Regions from separate parts of the Dietzia sp. CH92 genome, predicted to be linked through region 2. Evidence: predicted binding sites of a transcription regulator. Region 2 holds the regulator's gene; the other holds the start of a gene.

Region 1 (5,101 bases), on a different contig from region 2:
GCAGCAGCGGGATGAGGACGAACGGTCCCCAGATCACCGATCCGATGTCGGCGAGCATCGTGTTGAAGGCTTCCACGGGCGGAAACATTAGACGGTCTTCCCGCCGCCGAGTGGGGCAGTGGGATAATTCGTTCCATGAGCACCGACCCCGCCGGCACCGACGATCCGTTGTCCGAGGCCGAGATCCAGGAACTGCGACTGGAGATCGACCGTCTGGACGCCGAGATCCTGGACGCCATCCAGCGCCGTAGCGAGATCTCGCGCCGTATCGGTCGCACGCGCATGCAGTCGGGCGGGACCAAGCTCGTGCACACGCGTGAGCTCAAGGTCTACGAGCGTTTCGCCGTTCTCGGCGAGGAGGGGCAGACGCTGGCGGGGATGCTCCTGCGGCTGGGTCGCGGTCGCCTGGGCTACTGAACCTGACTGCTACCCGACCGGTCCGCGCCTGCCCGAGGTCGACGCGAAACCCAGCCAGGTGTGGTGGTTGTTCGCCCAGCACCAGCCGACCTTGGGCGCGCCCTTGTTCCCCGCGCCGTCGCGCCCGGTGCCGCCGCTGATCCACACGGCGGGGGTCCGTGAGTCGAGCCCGCCGGTCGGCTTGGTCCGGCGCGAGCCGATGCACATGAAGCACCTGCCCGGTTCGAGCACCTCGGGCTGCTGGAGGACCCAGCTGACGCCCTCGGAGACGGTGAGCGGTGTCCGGCCCCGGGTGGTCAGCTCGGCGTGGGCCTCGGTCGGCGTCCAGTCGAGCATGTCGTCGCCGCGGGTGACGTCGTCGAGGAGGTAGAGCGGCGCGTCGGGCAGGGTGATGTCGTCGGTGGGGGTGAAGTCGGCGAGGTCGGTCATGTCGACGACGACGAAGCCGGCCTTCCCGTCGCGGCGCATGAGGGTGGTCAGCTGCGCGGCCGACAGGAGTGAGGGGTGGACGGCCAGCACGGCTCCGCCGTCGCCGCGCCCGTCGCCGGATTCGGCGGCCAGCGCGCGGGCGTGGTCCCGCAACCGGTCGGCGCTGATCCCGGCGAGCGACGGCACCCCGAGCGCGACGAGCCGCTCGGCCTGCGCCGGGAGTGATGACGTGGGTGGAGTTGCGCGGGTCACATCCCCTCAACCGTCGGCGGCGCGTTCGTATTCCCGGCTAATCTCGCAGCCATGACCGACATCAGCACGACCGAGCAGTGGGCAGCGGTCGAGGGCCTGGTCCCCTCGATCGGCGAGGTGACGTTGCGCGAGTTGTTCGCCGCGGATCCGGAACGCGGACACAGGATGTCGATCACGGCGGGTGACCTGCACGTGGACCTGTCCAAGCACCTTGTCACCGACGAGATCCTGGCCGCGCTGACGGAGCTCGCCCACGCGGTCAGGCTGCCGGCGCAGCGGGCGGCCATGTTCCGGGGAGACCGCATCAACACGACGGAGGACCGGTCTGTCCTCCACACCGCGCTCAGGCTCCCGGCGGATGCCGAGCTCGTCGTCGACGGCGTGGATGTGGTGACCGACGTCCACGCGGTCCTGGCGCGCATGACCGATCTCGCCGACCGCGTCCGCTCGGGCGAGTGGACCGGGCACACGGGCGAGCGGATCGACACGGTGGTCAACATCGGGATCGGCGGCTCCGACCTGGGCCCGGTCATGGTCGACGCGGCGCTGCGTCCGCTCCAGACGGCCGGGATCCGCGCCCACTACGTCTCCAACGTCGACCCCGCGGACCTCTCGGCGACCCTCGCCGGGATCGACCCGGCCACCACCCTGGTGATCGTCGCCTCCAAGACGTTCACCACGCAGGAGACCATGGCCAACGCCCACGCGGCGCGGCGCCACTTCATCGAGGCCCTGGGGTCCGAGGAGGCGATCGCCTCCCACTTCGTCGCCGTCTCCACGGCCGCGGACGAGGTCGCCGCGTTCGGCATCGCCGCGGACAACATGTTCGGCTTCTGGGACTGGGTCGGCGGCCGCTACTCGGTGTCGTCCGCGATCGGGCTGTCCGTGATGATCACGGCGGGCCCGGCGGCGTTCGTCGAGATGCTCGAGGGTTTCCACACCATGGACCTGCACTTCGCCACTGAAGCGCCCGAGCACAACGCGCCGGTCCTCATGGCCCTGCTGGGGATCTGGTACACGTGCTTCCTCGGCGCGCAGTCCAAGGCGGTCATCCCGTACGCCCAGGATCTGCACCGGTTCCCCGCCTACCTCCAGCAGCTCACCATGGAGTCCCTCGGCAAGTCCGTGCGCCTCGACGGCTCGGACGTCACGTACCCCACCGGGGAGGTCTACTGGGGCGAGCCCGGGACAAACGGGCAGCACGCCTTCTTCCAGCTGCTGCACCAGGGCACCCAGCTCGTGCCGGTGGACTTCATCGGCGTGGCCCGACCCGCCGTCGACCTGGACGCCGACGTCCCCGGCGCCGGCCCCGTCTCCATGCACGACATGCTCATGGCCAACCTCTTCGCGCAGTCGCGGGTCCTGGCGTTCGGCAGGACCGAGGAGGAGGTCCTCGCCGAGGGCGTGGAGCCGGAGCTCGCCCCGCACAAGGTCATGCCCGGCAACCGGCCGTCCACCACCATCCTCGCGCCGTCCCTCTCCCCCGGCGTGGTGGGCCAGCTCATCGCGCTGTACGAGCACGTGGTCTTCACCCAGGCCGCGATCCTCGGCATCAACGCGTTCGACCAGTGGGGCGTCGAACTGGGCAAGGCCCAGGCCGGGGAGCTGCTCGCGGCCCTCACCGCCGAGACGCACCCGGAGCCGGCCTTCGACTCGTCGACGGACTCGCTCGTCGAGATCTACCGCGAGGCCCGCGGGCGGCGCTGACCCTCTGCCGACGGGGCTGCCTCTCGCGCATCCCAGCCCCCCTCGCAGCCCCGGCGCGCCCGCCTCGCAGTCCTCACCGCGCACTGGTCGTCGCATTCCGAATAGTGCGCGCGTAGCCCTACCCGTGGCCTCCCCTGCCTCCTCCAGGGGTCCACTCACGTAGCCCTTGTGGTGGCGAACACACGTGCGTAGAATAGAACACGTATTCGACACGATGTGCGGCCGGGGCCGCGCGGGCGAGGCGCACCGAAGGGGGTGGGGGCATGGCAGGTCAGGCTGGCGAGGCGGCCGGTGGCGCTGCCGACTCCCCCTCCGGTGGCCCCGCCTCCGGTGGTTCCGCTGCAAGTGGCTCCACCTCGGTGTTGGTGGCGTTGCGGGCGGCGGCGCACCAGGGGTGGGCGGCGGAGAATCGTGCCGCCGCCGGGCGTCTGGTGGCGTGCTATCAGCTGCTGCAGGCGTGCCTGGCCGAGTACGGGTACGGCCTGGACGAGGCCCGGCCCGGGTACGCGGTGGTGGACGGGCATGTCGCGGCGGCCGGGTATGTGGTGGCGGAGATGAACATCTCGGCCCGGCGCGCGGAGACGATGCTGACCTTCGCCTGGGACCTACACACCCGCTACCCCGCCATCCTGGAAGCGATGGCCGCCGGGCTGATGGAACAACGCGTCGGTGAGCTTCTGGCGCGGCAGATGGCCACCGTCCACGTCGACGTGCTCGAGAAGGTGCAACGCCAGGTCGTCGATGATTACCTGGCCGGGGTCGCTGCCGGCATCCGGCTCGGTGAGAAGGGCCTGCGCGACAATATCGATGCCATCATCGGCCGCCACGACCCCGACGGCATCCGGCTGCGCAGAGCCGACGCCCGCCGGGCCCGCGGAGTCCGGTTCACCAAAGGCGCCGACGGCATGTCCAATGTCTCGGCCATCCTGGCCCCCGAGGACGCCGCCGAACGGGCCGCGGCCCTGGATCCCCCCGTCGCCGAACCCGAGGCCGCCGCCGCCGCCGCCGCGGCGGCCGGGGGGGCCGCCGGTGCGGACGAGACCGCGGGCGCCGGGCCCGAGGTGACGTACACCAAACCCGAACGCCGCGCCGATGCGTTGATGTCCCTGGTGTGCGGCGACGCACCCGGCCACACCGGATCCCGCGACGCCGCCGACTCCGAGGGCGGCTCCGCCGACGCCGCTGCGGGTGCTGCCGGTGGCCGGGCGCCGGTGTTGCGGCCGAAGGTCACCGTCATCGCCACCGGCCAGACCGGCCGGGATCAGGACGGGGCGCGGGTAGAGTTCACCCGCACCGGCGAGGCCGCCCTGGCCACCCTGCTGGAGATGCTGGCCACCTGCGACGGCGCCAGCTTCGAGCAGGTGGACCCCACGATCGGCGCCGCCGACCAGCCCGGCGCCGAACTGAAGTATCGGCCCGGGGCGGAGTTGGCGCGCCGTGTCCGGCTACGCGATGGCACCTGCCGCCATCCCGGATGCACGGTCCCGGCCGAGGACTGCGACCTGGACCATGTCGTGCCGTTCGATCACGCCGACCCCGCCCGGGGCGGGCTGACCGTGGAGACGAACCTGATGGCCGAATGCCGACGCCACCACCGGTTCAAAACCTTCTCCGACTGGCACTACCGCCTGGAGCCCGACGGCACCCTGGTCATCACCACCCCCGACGGGGCGACCATGATCACCCGCCCCGAAGGACCCCTGGCCCAATACCGACGCGAACAACAGCGCGCCGAGGCCGATGCCTGGGCCCGCCAACAACGCCGCAACCCCCACCCACACACCGACGCGGCCGCGGCCACCGAGCAGGCCACCTACTTCACCCGCCGCGCCCAACGCCTGACCCGCGAACGCACCCAAGCAGCCACCGCGCCCGGATCGCCCACCACCAGCCCGGCCCCGACCCCGGCCGCGCCGCGGGGGTTCAGCCCGGCCGACGACAGCCGCTGGTGGCAACGCAACAAACCCCACCACAGCACCCTCGAACACGCCATCCGCCAAGCCCTGCTCGACCACCTCGACAAGCAACTCGACCAACAACTCCAACCACCACCACCCTTCTGAGGTGGGAGTCCCGGAAGGCTGGGTCGTGCGGGGTCTGTGCGGTCAGACGAAGCGGCGGCTGACCTTCTCGGGCAGCAGGGTCAACAGCGGCCCGATCGCCTTCCACGGCTTCGCGGGGACCAGAGCTCGAACGGGCTCGGCATCAATGGTCTTGACCAGCGCGTCGACGCCCTCATCGAACTCGGTCATCAGCGAGGTCTTCACGGAGCGGTTGATGTCCGTGCGGATGTAAC
Region 2 (5,101 bases):
GATATGGCACAGAAGTCCCCGGGGCGTCATCGCGAGTTGACGGAGAAGCTGGCGCGCTCGGAGGAGACCGTGGAGGAGGCGTGCGTCGCCCTGCGCAGGCGGCCCGGTGGTGCACGGGCGGCCCGGGAACTGCGGTGGTTGTTGGCGGAGTACCGGGTGGGCTTGTTCGCCCAGTCGCTCGGGACGGCCCGCCCGGTGTCGGCCGAGAGGATCGACAAGGCCGTGGCGTCGGCGCTCGCTCCGCGGGCGCGGCGTTGACGGCCTGGTTCGGCGACGGGGGCCGGGTGGCTCGTCGGCCGCGTCCAGCGGTCGGTGAGCCCGCCTCGTGTCAGCGGTTCGCGCGTCGTTCCTTCAGTGCCACGATTTCGCGTTCGAAGTCGTCGGCGGAACTGAACTGCTTGTAGACGGAGGCGAATCGCAGGTAGGCGACCTCGTCGAGGTCTTGGAGGGGGCCGAGGATCGCGAGGCCGATCTCGTGCGCGGGAACCTCCGAGGCACCGCGCGCGCGGACGGCGTCCTCGACCCGCTGGGCGAGGCGCCGCAGAGCGTCCTCGTCCACAGACCTGCCCTGGCAGGCGCGGCGCACGCCCCGGACGACCTTGTCCCGGCTGAAGGCCTCGGTGACACCATTGCGTTTGAGTACGGTGAGCAGCGGGGTCTCGAGGGTGGTGAAGCGATGCCCGCACTCCGGGCATTCCCGGCGGCGCCGGATGGCCTGGCCCTCGTCGACCGATCGTGAGTCGATCACCCGGGAGTCCTCGTTGTGGCATGTAGGGCAGTACATTCCCGTGTGGCCCTTCGTCGACCGGACGTCACGCCTCCCGGGTCGTGGCCCACGGGACGCGGGGACGGTTGACCACCGTCCCCGACTCATTCTAGGAGGCCGGTGTGCCGGTCACGCGTAGGCGGGCCCGCCGAGGAACGCGACGGCCAGCAGCACGATCACCCCGACCACGACACCGCAGGCCAGGAGCGCCCACGCGGGTACATCGTCGACCACCCCGGCCGGAGCCGACGACTCGATCCGACATGCGCGCACGCCCTCGGCGGATACCGGGCGGGCCTGCGCGGACCGCCGCGGGGACGGAGTCCGGGACGGAGCGGTGCCGACCACGGTCCCGCGGCCACCGCGGGCGCCACGCGTCGGTGAGGCGGCGTCCCGACGACCCGTCGGCCGCCCCGCCAGCCCTCCGGCGGTCCGCCCGCGAACCTGCCGATCCGCGGTTCGAGCGGCATCCGCCCGGACGTCGTCCGCGGGCTGGCCGGACGGGTGGTGGTCACCTTCACAGACCCCGGTCCACCGCATCGTGGAATCAGTGTGCGAGTGCAGTTCCAGAATGGTCATGTCCACTCCCTGATCGATACGGTGTGCGAAGTCCGTTCGCACATCCGTATGGCCAACTTTGTACATCTGTTCGAATCCGAACGTGACTAGAGTTGTACCACGCGGGTCCGACACAGTCACGATTCCCGGTGCGAATTCTTCGAACATGTGTGTGGCGCTCACCGCTCGAGGGCGTTAGGGTGTACACAGATGACAGCGTCGAACAATCATTCGCCGAAGGGACCCGAGATGCCGAAGCCCGACTTCGACTCACTGACCGACCGCCAGAAGAGCGTGCTGCTACACATCCACGACACGGTCAAGGAGCGGGGCTATCCACCGAGCATCCGCGAGATCGGTGACGCCGTGGGCCTACAGTCGACGTCGTCGGTCGCGCACCAGCTGCGCACCCTCGAGAAGAAGGGTTTCCTGACGCGGGACCCGCACAAGCCCCGTGCCGTCGACGTACACGGGGTGCCCGGGCAGAAGGGCCGGGGCAGGCGTTCGCCGACCAGCGAGGTGAGGCGACCCAGCGGGGCCGTCGAGCCGGTGTACGTCCCTGTTCTCGGTCGGATCGCGGCCGGCGGTCCCATCCTCGCCGAGCAGGCCGTGGAGGAGGTCTTCCCGCTGCCGTCCGATCTCGTCGGAACCGGGGACCTGTTCATGCTCCGGGTCGTCGGCGAGTCGATGATCGATGCGGCGATCTGCGACGGTGACTACGTCGTGGTGCGTCGTCAGAACGTGGCCGACAACGGCGAGATCGTCGCCGCGATGATCGACGGTGAGGCCACCGTGAAGACGTTCCGCAAGGACTCCACCGGGGTGTGGCTGCTCCCCCACAACCCGTCTTTCAGTCCGATCCCGGGCGAGCACGCGACGATCCTCGGCAAGGTGGTCACGGTCTTCCGCAAGCTCTGACGCCCCGGCCTGGCGACGACTGCGCCGCCTGACCCGCAGTGGGTCAGGCGGCGCGGTCGTGTCGGGTCGCCCGGTCAGGCGGCGCCGTCGCGGGGATCGTCGTCGATGACGAACTCCCGGAGCTCACCGGCGACCGAGGCGGGTAGCCGCACCACCAGACGCGTTCCCCGTGCGGAATGTTCCTCCTCCACCACCGCACCCTCCCCGTGCACGCGCGCCACGAGGTCACCGCGGGTGTACGGGATCTCGAGGGTGAGCTCGGTGTCTCCGGATGCCACGATCTGCATGATCCGCTCGAGCAGTTCGTCGACGCCCTGACCCGTCGCCGCGGACACGAACACCGCGTCCGGCAGGGCGTGGTGGAGTTCGGCGAGCACCACCGGGTCGGCGGCGTCGATCTTGTTGATGACCAGTAGTTCGCGCGGCCGCTCGGCGTTCTGCTCCTCGACCACCTCGTTGACCACCTTGCGGACCGCCTCGATCTGACGGAGGGGGAACGCGTCCGATCCGTCCACCACGTGGAGCAACAGCTCGGAATCGACCACCTCCTCCAGAGTGGAGCGGAACGCCTCGACCAGCTGGGTCGGCAGATGACGGACGAACCCGACCGTATCCGTGAACACCACCGACCGCCCGTCCGGGAGATCGGCCCGACGGGTGGTGGGATCGAGAGTGGCGAACAGCGCGTTCTGGACGAGGACACCGGCGCCGGTGATCCTGTTCAGCAGGCTCGACTTGCCCGCATTGGTGTAGCCGGCGATCGCGATGGACGGCACCGGCGTGGCACGCCGGCGGTAGCGCTTGGTGTCACGGGACTGCTTCATCCCCTTGATCTCGCGCCGCAGCTTCGCCATCCGTTCGCGGATCCGTCGCCGGTCCGTCTCGATCTTGGTCTCACCCGGGCCACGCAGACCGACACCGCCGTTGCTCCCGGCCCGGCCGCCGGCCTGCCGGGACAGCGATTCGCCCCACCCACGGAGGCGCGGGAGCATGTACTCCATCTGGGCCAGGGAGACCTGCGCCTTGCCCTCACGGCTGGTCGCATGCTGGGCGAAGATGTCGAGGATCAACGCCGTGCGGTCGATGACCTTGACGTTGACCGCCTTCTCCAGCGCGAGCAGCTGGCCGGGGGTGAGTTCGCCGTCGCAGATGACGGTGTCGGCACCGGTCGCGGCGATGACGTCCTTGAGGACGCTCACCTTGCCCGAGCCGATGAACGTCGCGGCGTCCGGCTTGTCCCGGCGCTGGATGAGCGCGTCGCAGACCTCCGAGCCCGCCGTCTCGGCCAATTGCGCGAGTTCGGCCATGGCGGCGTCGGCCTGGGCGGCGGACCCTTCGGTCCACACCCCCACCAGCACGACCCTCTCCAGGCGGAGCTGGCGGTATTCGGCGTCGTTGACGTCCTGGAGTTCGGTGGACAGGCCCGCCACCCGGCGCAGCGAGGATCTCTCCTCGAGCTGCAGTTCGCCGATAGAGGGGTCGAGGTCTCGTGTCGGCCGGTCAGCGGCCGTGTGATCAATAGTCATTCGCTGACATCATCTCACATCCGGGCCGATCGCGTCGTGGGAGCGGGCGTGTGATACGCGCCGCCGCGGAAACGGCCGTCAGCGACGAGTGCCGACGGGCCCGTCAGGGTCGACCCCCCGTCGCGGACGGTCACCTCGACCTCGCCGCCGGGAACCGACACGACGACCTCGCCCGTGCCCCGTCCGGCGTCGGCGAGGGCGGCGACAGCCGTGGCCACGATGCCGGTGCCGCACGACATCGTCTCCCCCGCCCCCCGCTCGTGAACACGCATCGTCACCCTTCCCGCAGACAGCGGGGTGGCGATCTCCACGTTCACACCGTGTGGGAAGAACTCGCGGTCGAACACCGGCGGGTCCCCCACCGGCAGGGCGGCGAGGGCCGCGGCGTCGAGCCCCGGGACGATGCAGGCCAGGTGGGGATTGCCCATGTCGACCGCGACGCCGGCGAAGGTCCGGCCCCCGAGTTCAGCCGAGGAGAGGCCGAGTAGCCGGGGCTCGCCCATGTCGACCCGGACCACGGCGGTGCCGCCCGCGTGCGAGGCGACCGTCGCGGGCCGCGGCCCGGAACGGGTGCCGACCGGGATCGTGCCGGCCTCGGCCCGTCCCGTGGCGACGAGGGCGTGGGCGAACACGCGGACACCGTTGCCGCACATCTCGGCGATCGACCCGTCCGCGTTGCGGTAGTCCATGAACCAGTCGGCGGACTCCACCCCGGTCGGCAGGGCCGGCAGGACCCCGCGGTCCACCAGCGCGCCGGCCGTGGCGATCCGGAGGACCCCGTCGGCGCCGATCCCACCGCGGCGGTCGCACAGCGCGCGGACCAGCACCTCGTCGAGGGCGATGTCCGCATGATCGTCGGGAAGGATCACGAAATCGTTGAGGGTGCCGTGGCCCTTGAGGAAGGCGAGCCCGTCCGCCGTGCCCGGTGAGTGGTCCGAAGTCATGTGGTGATCGTACTCGCGGCATCGACCCGTTCCGCACTGCGGAAATGCCGGATGAACCGGCGCGACGAGGACATTAGAGTCGGTCCGGAAGAACGATCCCCTACTCGAGGAGAGCATCGATGTCCGAACGCATCACCGTCGGCGGAATCCAGGTCGACGAGGTCCTCTACGACTTCGTCAACACCCAGGCGATCCCGGGCACCGGGGTCGACCCCGACGCGTTCTGGGCGGGTGCCGCCGAGATCTTCTCCGACCTCGCACCCCGCAACCGGGAGCTGCTCGATACTCGCGACGACCTGCAGTCGAAGATCGACGCCTGGCACCGCGAGAACCCCGCGCCGATCGACCAGGCCGCATACAAGGCGTTTCTCCGGGAGATCGGTTACCTG

Evidence for each region. The regulator LexA, encoded in region 2, represses DNA repair genes until DNA is damaged. The targets are predictions, from matches to a motif close to CGAACANNTGTTCG.
Region 1: a site for LexA is predicted at 3,001-3,014, ahead of RWK90_RS04155 (DUF222 domain-containing protein). Genes of this name have one in related genera too.

What each region holds. Positions count from the first base shown of each region.
Region 1 covers NZ_JAVHXC010000002.1:165,453-170,553, forward strand. The annotation lists gene RWK90_RS04135 (sodium:alanine symporter family protein) at 1-88, opposite strand, end outside; gene RWK90_RS04140 (chorismate mutase) at 136-417, shown strand; gene RWK90_RS04145 (DUF5701 family protein) at 427-1,098, opposite strand; gene pgi (glucose-6-phosphate isomerase) at 1,150-2,805, shown strand; gene RWK90_RS04155 (DUF222 domain-containing protein) at 3,069-4,868, shown strand; gene RWK90_RS04160 (SDR family oxidoreductase) at 4,911-5,101, opposite strand, start outside.
Region 2 covers NZ_JAVHXC010000001.1:294,047-299,147, forward strand. The annotation lists gene hrpA (ATP-dependent RNA helicase HrpA) at 1-258, shown strand, start outside; gene nrdR (transcriptional regulator NrdR) at 329-784, opposite strand; gene RWK90_RS01420 (hypothetical protein) at 896-1,039, opposite strand; gene lexA (transcriptional repressor LexA) at 1,574-2,242, shown strand; gene hflX (GTPase HflX) at 2,317-3,768, opposite strand; gene dapF (diaminopimelate epimerase) at 3,783-4,712, opposite strand; gene RWK90_RS01440 (malate synthase G) at 4,832-5,101, shown strand, end outside.